Regions from separate parts of the Cobetia sp. UIB-001 genome, predicted to be linked through region 3. Evidence: predicted binding sites of a transcription regulator. Region 3 holds the regulator's gene; each other region holds the start of a gene.

Region 1 (4,597 bases), 240 kb from region 3:
GGAGATCTCGGTGCAATCCGGCGAGCACTGGAAGGCCAAGGAGAGCAAGGCCTATCAGCTCTACGAGGTGGCGCGCGCCAACCTCGACAAGGACCACACCCCGGACATGGGCGAGAACGAGAAATTCGGCACGGTGTAAGCTAAAGCCCGAGCTCGTCATGGAGAGCTCTTTGCAGTGCCCGCGTGAGAGTCAACGCGCACGACCATGCCAGACACGACAACGCCAGCCCTCGGGCTGGCGTTGTCGTGTCTGGCAGCCTGCCGTTTCCAGCAGGCCTGTCATCGGTGGTGAGGATTCAGGTCAGCGAACACCTCAGGCCTTCATGTCGAGCACGATGCGCCCTTCGATCTTGCCGTCGATCATGCGTCCGAAGATGTCGTTGATGTCCTCGAGCTTGCCGGTCTGCACGGTGGCGGCGACCTTGCCTTCCGCGGCGAAGTCCAGCGCCTCCTGCAAGTCCTGGCGCGTGCCGACGATGGAGCCACGCACCGTGATGCCATTGAGCACGGTGGAGAAGATCGGCAGCGGGAAATCGCCCGGCGGCAGGCCGTTGAGCACCAGGGTGCCGCCACGGCGCAGCATGTTCTGGGCCTGATCGAAGGCCTTGGGCGACACCGCCGTCACCAGCGCGCCATGCGCGCCACCGATCTCGCGCTTGATGACGCTCGCCGGGTCTTCCTTCATGGCATTGACGGTTACGGTCGCGCCCAGACGACGGGCCAGTTCCAGCTTGGCATCATCCACATCCACCGCCGCCACGTTCAGGCCCATGGCGCGTGCATACTGCACCGCCATGTGTCCCAGCCCACCGATGCCCGAGATCACCACCCACTGGCCGGGGCGGGTGTCGGTCATCTTGAGTCCCTTGTAGACCGTGACCCCGGCGCACAGCACCGGCGCGATCTCCACGAAGCCCACGCTGTCCGGCAGGCGCCCGACGTAGCCGGCGTCCGCCAGCGTGAACTGGGCAAAGCCGCCATTCACCGAGTAGCCGGTATTCTGCTGGCTCTCGCACAGCGTCTCCCAACCACCCAGACAATGCTCGCAGTGGCCGCAGGCCGAGTAGAGCCAGGGCACCCCGACACGATCGCCTTCCTTGACGTGGGTGACGCCCTCGCCCACCGCGGCGATGGTGCCGACGCCTTCATGGCCGGGAATGAACGGCGGATTGGGTTTCACCGGCCAGTCGCCATGCGCGGCGTGCAGGTCGGTATGACAGACCCCGGAGGCGGCGACCTCGACCAGAATCTCGCCACGCCCCGGACGCGGCACCGCTACCTCCTCGATCACCAGCGGTGCACCAAATTCACGTACCACGGCGGCTTTCATGCTGTTATCCATGACGTACTCCTCATCCATTGAAGACTGACGAACATTCAAGAAAGACGAACCAGCAGAGTTGCGGCGGAGCGTTGCGCTGGAGAGTGTGGGCTTGCGCCTGCATGCGCCAGCGCCCATGCCTGCGTTTTTTCCAGCACCCAGGCCTGCGTTTCTCCAGCACCCAGGCCTGCGTTTCTCCAGCGCCCGAGCCTGCGCCCGAGCCAGTGCAAAGCTTGCCTCTCCATTGAAACCAGACGCAGCGCTCCCTGCCCTGCGCCAGATCAAGCAATCGGATCTGGCGCGGGATCGATGTCATATTCTCAAGCAAGAATCGCGGGAGGCGTGCAGCGCCACCAGTCGCGGTGGCGCTGCCTGACAGGCCTAGAAGAAGCCGAGCGGATTGATGTCGTAGCTGACCAGCAGGTTCTTGGTCTGCTGGTAGTGCTCCAGTGCCATCTTGTGGGTCTCGCGACCGACACCGGATTTCTTGTAGCCACCGAAGGCGGCATGGGCGGGATACTGGTGGTAGCAGTTGGTCCACACGCGACCGGCCTGGATCCCACGCCCCATGCGGAAGGCGACGTTCATGTCGCGGCTCCAGACGCCGGCGCCGAGACCGAATTCGGTGTCATTGGCGATGGCCAGCGCCTCGGCCTCGTCACGGAAGGTGGTGACGGCCACCACCGGCCCGAAGATCTCCTCCTGGAAGACACGCATCGAGTTGTTGCCCTTGAGCAGGGTCGGCTGGATGTAATAGCCGTTGGCCAGCTCGTTCTCCAGCTGCTCGCTGCTGCCGCCGGTGAGCACCTCGGCGCCTTCCTCGCGGGCGACATCCATGTAGGACATGATCTTGTCGAACTGCTCGCGGGAGGCCTGGGCGCCGACCTGCACGTCGGTGTCCAGCGGGTTGCCGCGCTTGATGGTCTTCACGCGCTCCATCACCCGGGCCATGAAGTCGTCGTAGATGCTTTCCTGGATCAGGGCGCGTGACGGGCAGGTGCACACCTCGCCCTGATTGAAGAACGCCAGCACCAGGCCTTCGGCGGCCTTGTCGATGAACTCGGGTTCGGCATTCATGATGTCGGCGAAGTAGATGTTGGGCGACTTGCCGCCCAGCTCCACCGTGGAGGGGATGATGCTGTCGGCGGCGCACTTGAGAATGTGCGAGCCCACGGGAGTGGAGCCGGTGAAGGCGATCTTGGCGATGCGCTTGCTGGTGGCCAGCGCCTGGCCGGCCTCGGCCCCGTAGCCGTTGACGATGTTGAGCACGCCCGCCGGCAGCAGGTCGCCGACCAGCTCCGCGAGCACCAGAATCGAGGCCGGGGTCTGTTCCGCCGGCTTGAGCACCACGCAGTTGCCGGCCGCCAGCGCCGGGCCGAGCTTCCAGGCCGCCATCAGGATCGGGAAGTTCCACGGGATAATCTGCCCGACCACGCCCAGCGGCTCATGGAAGTGGTAGGAAACGGTATTGGCATCGATGTCCGCCGCGGTGCCTTCCTGGGAACGCAGGCAACCGGCGAAGTAACGGAAGTGGTCCGCCGCCAGCGGGATATCGGCGTTCAGCGTCTCGCGCACCGCCTTGCCGTTGTCCCAGGTCTCGGCGACGGCCAGCATCTCGAGATTCTGCTCGATGCGATCCGCGATCTTGAGCAGGATGTTGGAGCGCTCCTGCACCGAGGTCTTGCCCCAGGCAGCGGCTGCCTTGTGGGCGGCGTCCAGCGCGAGGTCGATATCCTCTGCACTCGAACGCGGGATACGGCAGAAGGCCTCGCCCGTCACCGGGCTGACATTGTCGAAGTACTCACCCTTCACCGGCTCGACGAAGCGACCGCCGATATAGTTGCCGTAGATATCCTTGAACGTGACCAGCGCATCGGCGCTGCCCGGGGAGGCGTAGATCATGGCGAACTCCTGTTGGCCGGATTCACGAGTGGCGCTCGTGATCGACGGCCTGTTGTTGTCGTTGCTGCACAGTCGTTGTCGTTACTGAAAAGTCGTTGTCGTTGCTGAAAAGTCGTTGTCGTTGCTGAAAAGTCGTTGTCGTGTCAGCGAAACGCCTGGGTTGGCTCTACTGCAGTGGCGCCGTTGGCGCTGACTCGCTGCCCGCTCTATCAAGAGCCTCTTGATCAGGCGACTCTCACAGTCTTGACCACCAACGCCAATCGCGACATGCCCCCATGGGCGGAGACCGTCTCATCCCTTGGGAGGAGAAAAGGAAGGAGAAACGAACGCCGCCATACCGCGAAGGCCGCAAGGCACGACACCACGCCATGACGTTATGCTCAGGATATCGCCCGCCACCGGCCAGGAGCCTCCATGTACCGTCTGTTGATCGCGGATGACCATCCGCTGTTCCGTGATGCCATCAGTCGTACCCTGAGTCTGAACGTCGCCGATGACCCCACGCCGCCCTACGAGCTGCTGCAGGCCGCCAGTCTCGCCGAGACGCTCAGCCTCATCGACGTGCACGTCGATAGCCTCGACCTGCTGCTGCTGGATCTCGACCTGCCCGACAGCCACGGCCTGGAAGGCCTGACGCGTTTGCGCCAGGAGGCAGACTGGCTACCGGTGGCGATCCTCTCCGCCCACGAGGCGCGCGAGACGGTGCTGGAGGCGCTGGCACTCGGCGCGGTGGGCTATCTCTCCAAGTCGAGCTCGGCGGAGGTATTGCGCGAGGCGCTTGCGCGCATGCTGGCCGGTGAGGTCTATGTACCCGCCCGGCTGATGCGCGCCGCCCCGCGCCCGGCGCTGGCGAGCCAGGCGGCTTCCTCCTCAGCCTCAGTATCGGCCTCAGCACCAGTGCCACCGCCAGCCCCTCAACTTGCGCCGAGCCTCAGCGAGGCGGAATTCGCGCAGCGCTGGCAGACCCTCACCACCAAGCAGCGCGGCGTGCTGGAGCGCATGGTGCTGGGCGAATCCAACAAGATGATCGCCTGGCAGCTGGGCGTGGCGGAGACCACCGTCAAGTCGCATGTCTCCGCCATCCTGCACAAGCTGGGGGTCGCCAGCCGGGTACAGGCGATCCTGCTGGCCAGCCACGCCCTGCCTGCCGTGTCTGGCGCGAGCGCGCCCCCTGCCGCCCCACAACGCGCAACGCCCCGCCGGGACGCTCACGAATGAGGCACACAGCGGGGCGTTGCGAGGGCCTGCCACCAGCAGGCCTTTTGGAACTCACCAAGGCCATAGGGCCTGGAGCATAGAACAGAGGGTGCGGGGCCTACATCAGCTCGCCGACCAGCACATAGCCATTGAGCAGGATGATGATCGCCGCGACCA
Region 2 (4,597 bases), 590 kb from region 3:
TGGCCGCGGCGCGTGCCGCCTCCCAGTTGTCGACCTGGTAATAGGCGTAGATCAGCTCCAGCTGCGACTGTTCGGCGTAGCTGCCGAACGGGAAGCGAGTATCCAGGGCTTCAAGTTGTTGCACAGCGGAGTTGAAGCGGCTGGTATCCAGGGAAACCTGGGCCTGACGATACAGGTCCTGCTCCTGAAGATCCGGTGCCGGCTCGTTGGACGCACAGCCAGCCAGCAAGGTGCTGGCCAGGGCGAGGGCAGTCAAGGGAAGGGCGCGCATCGGTTTCCTCATCTCGGGCAATCCATGGCGGGCATGCTAGAATCCGCCGATCCGCACTCACTATAAAGCAAAGGCCCTTTCGTGCGAAACGGCCTCAGAGAGCAATATGGCAGACACCATCAACCGCGAAGAGCGGATCCCGGAGGCGATGATTGGCATGCGCCTTGATCAGGCCTGCGCCGAGATCTTCTCCGACTATTCCCGCGAGCGTCTCAAGCACTGGATCAAGACCGGTGCGCTGACCCTCGACGGTGCCGCCGTCAAACCCCGCGAGAAGGTCTATGGCGGTGAACGTCTGGCCCTGACCGCCGAGCTTGAAGAAGAAGTCAGCCACGAGCCGGAAGATATCGAGCTCGAGATCGTCTATGAAGACGACGACGTGCTGGTCATCAACAAGGAGCACGGCATGGTCGTGCATCCGGGCGCGGGTAATCACGATGGCACGCTGCTCAACGCCATCCTGCATCATTGTCCGGGCAATTCCATGATGCCGCGTGCCGGCATCGTGCACCGTCTCGACAAGGACACCAGCGGACTGATGGTGGTGGCCAAGTCATTGACCGCTCAGGCGGACCTGGTCGAGCAGCTGCAGGCCCGTACCGTGTCGCGTGAGTATGACGCCGTCGTCACGGGCGTGCTGACCTCCGGTGCCACCGTGGATGCGCCCATCGGGCGTCACCCCAAGGACCGCAAGCGTCAGGCCGTCACTCACAGTGGCAAGCCGGCGGTCACCCACTTCCGCGTGGTGGAGCGTTTCCGGGGTCACACCCATATCCGCTGCAAGCTGGAAACCGGGCGTACCCACCAGATTCGCGTGCACATGGCGCACCAGCGCTATCCGCTGGTCGGAGACCCGGTCTACGGCGGGCGTCTGAAGCTGCCGCCGGGGGCCAGTGACCCGCTCAAGGAGCTGCTGCGTCAGTTCCCGCGTCAGGCACTGCATGCCCGTCGTCTCGCCTTCATCCACCCGATCACGGGCAAGGAAGTCGAATTCCGCGCCGAGATGCCGGGCGACATGCTGGTGCTGATCGACTATCTCAAGGAAGACATCGCTCGCTGAGGCGGCAGGCTCGCGCGACACGCCGCACAAGGAGAGGTTATGCACGACGAGAGTCTACGCCCGACCCTGGTACTGCCGGACTGGCCCGCGCCGAGCCCGGTGCAGGCCTTCGTGACCACGCGTGAGAGCGGCCCCAGTCAGGGGCCGTATGCCGGCTTCAATCCGGCGCTGCATGTCGGCGATGACCCGGCGATGGTGGCGCAGGTGCGTGAGTTGCTTGCGGCGGAGGTCGATGACGGTCGTCCGCTGGCGTGGCTGGATCAGGTGCACGGCACTCAGGTGGTGGATGCCTTCGATGTCTGCCACGCCGAAGACCGCCCGGATGCCCCGCCACGGGGGGATGCCTGCATCAGTACCGGCACCGGGCAGGCCTGTGTGGTGATGACGGCGGACTGCCTGCCGGTGCTGTTCTGTGATCGGCAGGGCACGCGCGTCGGTGTGGCACACGCGGGTTGGCGCGGGCTGGTCGAAGGCGTGCTGGAAGCCACCATCGAGCGTCTCGGCGATGATCCCGGCGAGCTGATGGCCTGGCTGGGCCCGGCGATCTCCAATGCGCAGTTCGAGGTCGGCCCCGAGGTGCGTGATGCCTTCATCGCGGACCTTCCCGAGGCCGATGACGCCTTCGAGGCCAGCCCCTACCGGCTCGGTCACTACATGGGCGATCTCTACAAGCTGGCACGCCTGCGTCTCGAGCGTGCCGGGGTCGGTCATGTCAGTGGCGGCCACTTCTGTACCGCCTCTGAATCCCGCTTCTATTCCCATCGGCGGGATGATGGCGTGACCGGACGCCTCGCCACGGTGATCTGGCTGCGCTGAGGCGCTGGTCAGGAATCTCTGATCGGGTCTTGGTTCAGCGCATTCCGCCAGCTCGACATGCAGTACCCACAAACGCCCCGTTGACCTGATGTCTCAGGTTGGCGGGGCGTTTCTGTGTGTGACAAAGCTGATGGCCGGCGGGGGCGGTGGGAATCTGACCTGGATCAGGCAAATGCCACAACATGCTGCAGCGCGGCGAATCCTGCCTTGAAAGCCGTGCGCCAGCCCCCATCTTGAGAGTCAGATACGAAATGTTACAGGCGAAGCTCCTGAGAAAAGGAGTACCGCCATGACTCTCAGGAGAAGGCACCATGCGCATCGACAAACTCACCAGCAAGCTGCAGAACGCTCTGGCGGATGCCCAGTCGCTCGCCGTCGGGCGAGGCCACAATGAAATTCACCCGCAGCATCTGCTGCTGGCACTGCTGGAAGACCGCGATGGCGGGCTCAAGGCACTGGTCAACAAGGCGGGCGGCGATGCCACCAGCCTGATGAGCGGCCTCAAGCGCCAGCTGGATGACCTGCCCACCGTGTCCCAGTTCGACGGCAATGTCGCGCCCTCGCAGGTCCTCGGCAAGCTTCTGAATCTGGCCGATCGCGAAGCGCAGAAGCGCGGCGATCAATACATCGCCTCCGAGCTCGCGCTGCTGGCTACGCTGGAGCTGGGTGGTGATCTCGGCAAGCTGTTCACCTCCTCGGGCATCAAGAAGCCCGCCCTGACGTCCGCCATCGATGCGCTGCGCGGTGGCGAAGCCGTGGGTGATGCCGATGCCGAGAACAATCGCGAGGCGCTCAACAAGTACACCCTGGATCTCACCGAGCGCGCGCGGGATGGCAAGCTCGACCCGGTGATCGGGCGTGACGAGGAAATTCGCCGCACGATCCAGGTGCTGCAGCGTCGCACCAAGAACAACCCGGTGCTGATCGGTGAGCCCGGCGTCGGCAAGACCGCCATCGTCGAGGGACTGGCCAGCCGTATCGTCAATGGCGAGGTGCCGGAAGGCCTCAAGAACAAGCGCGTGCTGTCCCTCGACATGGGCTCGCTGCTGGCGGGGGCCAAGTTCCGCGGCGAATTCGAGGAGCGCCTCAAGTCGGTGCTGAAGGAGCTGGCACAGGAAGAAGGCCAGGTCATCCTGTTCATCGACGAGCTGCACACCATGGTCGGCGCGGGCAAGGCCGAAGGCGCGATGGATGCCGGCAACATGCTCAAGCCGGCGCTGGCGCGTGGCGAGCTGCACTGTGTCGGTGCCACCACGCTTGACGAGTATCGCCAGTACATCGAGAAGGACGCCGCGCTGGAGCGCCGCTTCCAGAAGGTGCAGGTCGACCAGCCCAGCGAGGAAGACACCATCGCCATCCTGCGTGGACTGAAGGAGCGCTATGAGGTGCACCACGGGGTCGACATCACCGACAGCGCCATCATCGCCGCCGCACGGCTGTCCTCGCGCTACATCACGGACCGTCAGCTGCCAGACAAGGCGATCGACCTGATCGATGAGGCCGCGTCACGTATCCGCATGGAACTGGATTCCAAGCCGGAGGAGATGGACCGTCTCGACCGCCGCCTGATCCAGCTCAAGATGGAGCGTGAAGCGCTCAAGAAGGAAACCGACGAGGCGGCGCTCAAGCGTCTCGGCGCGCTTGAGGACCAGATCTCGGAGCTGGAGCGGGAATACGCCGACCTCGATGAAGTCTGGAAGGCCGAGAAGTCCAGCATCCAGGGCGCGGCCCAGTTCAAGGCCGAGCTGGAGCAGGCGCGTATCGATCTGGAGCAGGCACGCCGCGCCGGTGATCTCAGTCGCATGTCGGAACTGCAGTACGGCGTGATTCCGGGGCTCGAGAAGCAGATCAGCGAAGCCGGCGACGGCGAGGCGGATACCTCCGCCCACGTACTGCTACGCTCCAATGTCACTGAGGAGGAGATTGCCGAGGTCGTCTCGCGCTGGACCGGCATTCCGGTCGCCAAGATGCTCGAAGGCGAGCGTGACAAGCTGCTGCGCATGGAAGAGGCGCTGCACGAGAAGGTGATCGGTCAGGACGAGGCGGTGATCGCGGTATCCAATGCGGTGCGTCGCTCCCGCGCGGGGCTGTCCGATCCGAATCGTCCCAACGGCTCCTTCCTGTTCCTCGGCCCGACCGGTGTCGGCAAGACGGAGCTTTGCAAGTCACTGGCCAACTTCCTGTTCGACACCGAAGAGGCGATGGTGCGCATCGACATGTCCGAGTTCATGGAGAAGCATTCCGTGGCTCGCTTGATCGGCGCGCCTCCCGGCTATGTCGGCTATGAAGAGGGCGGCTATCTGACCGAGGCCGTGCGCCGCAAGCCGTACTCCGTGCTGCTGCTCGACGAGGTCGAGAAGGCGCATCCGGATGTCTTCAACATCCTGCTGCAGGTGCTGGAAGATGGCCGCCTGACCGATGGTCAGGGGCGCACCGTCGACTTCCGCAAT
Region 3 (4,597 bases):
CTGGCAGAGCGGGTGGCGGCACTCGAGACCGAAGAGGACTATCGCGCCCTGCAGGCCGATATCGGGGTGCGCCGGACTGACCCGCGCTTCTGGGAGTTCTCCGACAGCGTGCTGCGCACCAACTATGCTGATCGCCCTGTCGAAGCGGGCCTGCTGGACTATAACCGCCTCGAGAACCGCTGATCGCCAGCGAAGGCCGAGACAAGCCCTATTGTCATGACTATCTGGGCTGTCAGGGTTGTCAGGACGACTGACGACTGGCCTGACAGAAAGAAGAAGCCCGCCACGCAAATTGCGTGGCGGGCTTCTGTCTTGTGTGGTGCCGACATGGCGCCCTGGCGGCGGATCAGCGCAGTGTCGCTCAGCGTGATGTGCTGTCAGCAGGCGTCATCAGCGACCGCCCTGACACTCGCCTTCGGCCAGTTCGATCAGGCCATCCAAATGCAGGATATGCACCTCGCGGGCACGAATGTCGACCAGCCCCTGGGTCTGGAAGCGGGTCAGGATACGGCTGATGGTTTCGACGGCCAGCCCCAGATAGTTGCCGATATCGGCGCGTGCCATCGAGAGGCGGAAGCTGTACGGCGAATAGCCACGGCGACGGAAGCGCTGTGACAGGTTGACCAGGAAGCTCGCCAGTCGCTCATCGGCTGTCTTGCGCGACAGCAGCATCATCATGCGGCGATCTTCGTGCAACTCCTTGCTCAGGCTCTTGAACAGCTGGGTTCTCAGCTCCGGCATCTGCTCCGAGAGCGCATTGAGGCGGTCGAAGGGAATCTCGCAGACGGTGGTGGTTTCCAGCGCCACCGCAGTGCCGGGATAGCAATTGCTGTCGATGGCATCCAGCCCGGCCAGCTCGCTGGGCAGGTAGAAGCCGGTCAGCTGCTCCATGCCGCTGTTTTCATTGGTGATCTGCTTGAGACTTCCGGAGCGCACCGTGAAGACGCAATCGAAGGCATCGCCCTGGGTGAAGAGTACTTCCCCTTTTCTGAGTGGCGCGCGACGGCGGATGATGGCGTCAAACTGGTCGATATCTTCCATGTTCAGTGCCAGTGGCAGGCACAGTGAACTCAGCGAACAGGTCTGGCAGCGGGCTTCATGGGCGCGCAAGCGGTGTGATGCCTGTGCATTGGCCGTCATGGTGACTCTCCTGAGGAATGTCACCGCTACCCCTGGGGTAGGGCAGCGGAGGGGTCTTTCGGGCGCAACGAAAGGTGGGGCGGGGCCTTGTCGCCCGCCGCTACCCTGCCTAGCCGAATTGATTCGAGCGGCCAGAGTCTGAGCGCTCATCGGCTGGGGCAGTGCAATTTCGTGGCACCATAATATTAGATTTTATTAATTCATTATCCTGCCCAACCCATGGGCGTTGCAAGGTGTGTGAACTTTAGGCCCGGTTGGCCCCGCATGACCATACCGCGACGACCTGCCTCAGCCAGCTGCGCCGAGCAGCAGGATCAGTGCGGCGGCCAGCGTCGCCAGTGCCAGTATGCCCCAGGCACGTGGCGCTGGTGTGTCAGGCTGACGTACGCCGTTGATGCGATGTTCCTGCATGGGGCCATCGCCTTCGCGCTCGTCGCTGTCAGCGCTTGCAGCGCGCGAAAGACTGCCCAGGGCCAGCATGGCGAACAGCACCAGGCTGCCCAGCGTGAGGGCCAGCACCCAGAGATTCCAGAACAGGGGGAGTCCAGTTGTCTCCAGCAGATTCATGTCGTGTCTCCTGAGCGGTGTCCTGTCATGGGCCGCGGCTGGCGATGTCGCTCGCGGGGGCGGCCTGCTGCAGGTAGGCGAGCAGCGCCGTGATTTCGGCAGTGCCACGCACGTCATTGGGGGCGGCGAGAATCTCGTCTTCCGCGTAGGGCACGCCCAGGCCCTGCAGGGCTCGCATGCGGGCCGCGATGCCTTCGCCGCTCAACGCCCGCTCGAACAGCCACGGGTAGGCGGGCATCGCTGAGCCCGGCACCTGACTGCGCGGGGCATTCAGATGCAGACGCTGCCAGGCATCGTCATGTTGCGCAGGCAGCCGGCTCAAATCCGTCCCCCAGCGCTCGACGCCCCACAGCGAAGGGCGGTCGTAGTAGCGCGCCCGGGCGGTCGTCGCTTCGCCGTGGCGCGCCGTGTCGCCCGGTAGATCGCGCACCATGCGTGTATGGCACTGCTGACAGCCCTCGCGTTGGTAGATGCGCTGGCCCTCCAGCGCCAGGGCGCTCAGCGGTCTGAGGTCTTCGGGTGCGCTGGCGAGACTGGGGTGAGCCCCGAGCGGCACCAGCTGGGCAAGGGCGCCGAGGCTCATGGTGAGCAGGCATAGTGCCGTCATCAGGCCGGCGTGACGTTCGAGCAGGACATGTCTCATGCGTAGTGCCCTCCCGAGGATGTGGCAGGGGGCGTGGTAGAGGGGGACGCAGAGTGCATGGCTGGCTCTGATGATGCCTTGTGCGAGCCGGAGCTCAGGCGCTGGCGCTCGTGAGCGGCTTGGCGTTCGCTCTTTTTATCAGCCAGGGTGCGCGTCACGTTGAGGAGCATCAGCAGCAAGCCGAGCGCCCAGCAGGCGAGCCCGCCCAGCGAGATCATCATCGGCATGCGGGCCACTTCCAGCACCTCGCTCAAGGTATATAGCGGCCTGCCGTCATCTGCCAGCACATGCCACATGCTGCCTTGAAGCAGCGTGGTCGCCCAGCTGGCGGCAACGCACAGCAGGGTGCCGATGATGGCCAGCAGGGCGTGCGTCTTGAGCAGCGCGAGGGAGCGCATCGGGGGCAGCAGGTGATAGGCCATCACGATGGCGACTGTCGCGACCACCCCCAGGCTTGCTGCCGGCGACAGACTGTTGGCGGCACTGAAGGTCAGGGCGTTGAGTGTCGGCAATGACAGCAGGCTGTATTCAAGAACCGCAAGGGCGAAGCTGATCAGAGCTGCCGCCAGCAGGCAGTTAAGCGGATCCCGGCGCAATGAGTGCCAATCCTCCTTGAGTGTCATCAGGCCATTGAGGCTGAGTGCCAGCCCCGGCGCCAGCAGCAGGAGGCCCATCGCCATGCCCAGCGTCTGGCTCCAGGCCGGCAGGGCGCTCGCGAACAGCAGCGGAGCGCCTCCCCATGTCACCAGCAGCACCAGCATCCAGAAGCTGGTGGCGGCCAGCCGATGCGAGTAGAGCGGCAGCCGTGAGCGGCTCGTCACCATGTGATGGAGCAAGGCAATGACGCCGAATGCGAACATGCCGCCGGGGAGAGGTCCTGTCTGCCAGCGCTGAATCAGTGCCTCGAGGCTGCCCGTGAAGAGCGGTATCGATTCCAGCAGGCCGACCGGCACGCTGAGCGAGATCAACACATGCTGTATCAACACCAGCATCAGGCCGGCGATGAAGTACCAGCAGGCCACCGGCAGGCGGCGCAGCGTGCGCTGTTCCAGCACCGTGAAGAAGACCCACGCCACGGCCAGCCAGACGAGGGCCATCAGGAGATCGACGAGCCAGGGCGCTTCGGCCATGTATTGGCCCGAGGAGTAGCCTGCGACAATCGCCAGTGCGCCGAGCGCGACCACGGTCTGCCAGCCGAGGAAGGTGAAATGCATCAGCTTGAGCGTGAAGGGGGGCAGTGCGATATCCGGTATCGCCGTCTCGGCGTCGGTGCGTGATTCGCGTTGCAGGACACTGTGCATGGCGATGGAGTAGCCGCCGGCGATCACTGCCGAGCCGCCCAGACCGAAGAGCAGCAGGTGGTGCTGCAAGGGAGCGAGGCGGCCGTAGCTCATCCAGGCCACTTCCGGCCCCAGCGAGGGCCATAGCCAGATGAGGTTGAGCCACACCGCCAGGCAGAGGCTGAGCAGGCCCCAGATGACGGCCATGCGAGCGAAATCATGGCTTGCGTGATGATGATGGTTCACGCGGGGATGGCAGGCCGAAGCCTCAAGAGCTGTACGCATATCACGACCTCGTCGGCAGTGGGCGAAAGCGCAGTGCAGGTGATGACGGTGCTGGAAGCGGCGCTGCGGGAGCGGCCAGGTCATCGACGCCCCTGTCAGGGCGGCAGGGCTGGCGCTGACCGATATCACGCGCGACCATGACCGACTGACAGGCCATCCCTCGCGCTGGAATGCAGCGTTTACCCCTCATCGGTTCCAGCGTTGTCTGGCGCGAGCCGTACGAGATCAACAGGAGAATTTCGCTTGCCCGCCGTCACTTCATCATCGGACGAAGATGCCAATGCGTCCAATACGGCTGAGGTTCCCAGCCCTTACGCCGAGGAAGGCTTTCGTGTCGCCAGCCTGGCCGATGTCGCCTCGGAGCTTGCTGCTCGCCAGACCATGTCCCACGACGCGCTGGCCGCGCGAGGGCCGTGGCGAGGCTGGTTGGCGGAACTGGGCCCGCTTGAGATCCATGGGCGGCCGGGGCGTGCCCTGCTGTTGCATGCGCATGGTGCCGGCGCCGGGCGTGAGACCGACTTCCATCAACAGTTCGGCGCTGCCTGCCTGATGCAGGACATGGCGTGGCTGGCATTCGATTTCGGCTATCTCGTCAGGATGCGCTGCGAAAGCCGCCGCCGACCGCCGCCCCGGCTGCCCGGGCTGATCGAGGAGATGGCGCGCTGGTGTCAGGCGCTGATGG

Evidence for each region. Region 3 encodes FNR, which switches genes on or off when oxygen is low (the NO sensors DNR and NnrR bind a similar motif). Its sites were predicted from a motif close to TTGATNTANATCAA; they were not measured.
Region 1: a site for FNR is predicted at 1,593-1,606, ahead of adhP (alcohol dehydrogenase AdhP). Genes of this name have one in related genera too.
Region 2: a site for FNR is predicted at 2,302-2,315, ahead of clpB (ATP-dependent chaperone ClpB). Genes of this name have one in related genera too.

Annotation. Positions count from the first base shown of each region.
Region 1 is NZ_CP058244.1:566,075-570,671, reverse strand. Features, by position in the region: gene HA399_RS02445 (pyridoxamine 5'-phosphate oxidase family protein) at 1-139, shown strand, start outside; gene adhP (alcohol dehydrogenase AdhP) at 314-1,342, opposite strand; gene HA399_RS02435 (aldehyde dehydrogenase family protein) at 1,703-3,223, opposite strand; gene HA399_RS02430 (response regulator) at 3,638-4,441, shown strand; gene HA399_RS02425 (Nramp family divalent metal transporter) at 4,539-4,597, opposite strand, start outside.
Region 2 is NZ_CP058244.1:3,909,241-3,913,837, reverse strand. Features, by position in the region: gene HA399_RS16160 (outer membrane protein assembly factor BamD) at 1-283, opposite strand, end outside; gene rluD (23S rRNA pseudouridine(1911/1915/1917) synthase RluD) at 378-1,331, shown strand; gene pgeF (peptidoglycan editing factor PgeF) at 1,371-2,147, shown strand; gene clpB (ATP-dependent chaperone ClpB) at 2,459-4,597, shown strand, end outside.
Region 3 is NZ_CP058244.1:324,368-328,964, forward strand. Features, by position in the region: gene HA399_RS01455 (fatty acid cis/trans isomerase) at 1-183, shown strand, start outside; gene fnr (fumarate/nitrate reduction transcriptional regulator Fnr) at 391-1,140, opposite strand; gene HA399_RS01465 (hypothetical protein) at 1,429-1,707, opposite strand; gene HA399_RS01470 (cbb3-type cytochrome c oxidase subunit II) at 1,733-2,350, opposite strand; gene HA399_RS01475 (cbb3-type cytochrome c oxidase subunit I) at 2,347-3,837, opposite strand; gene HA399_RS01480 (alpha/beta family hydrolase) at 4,159-4,597, shown strand, end outside.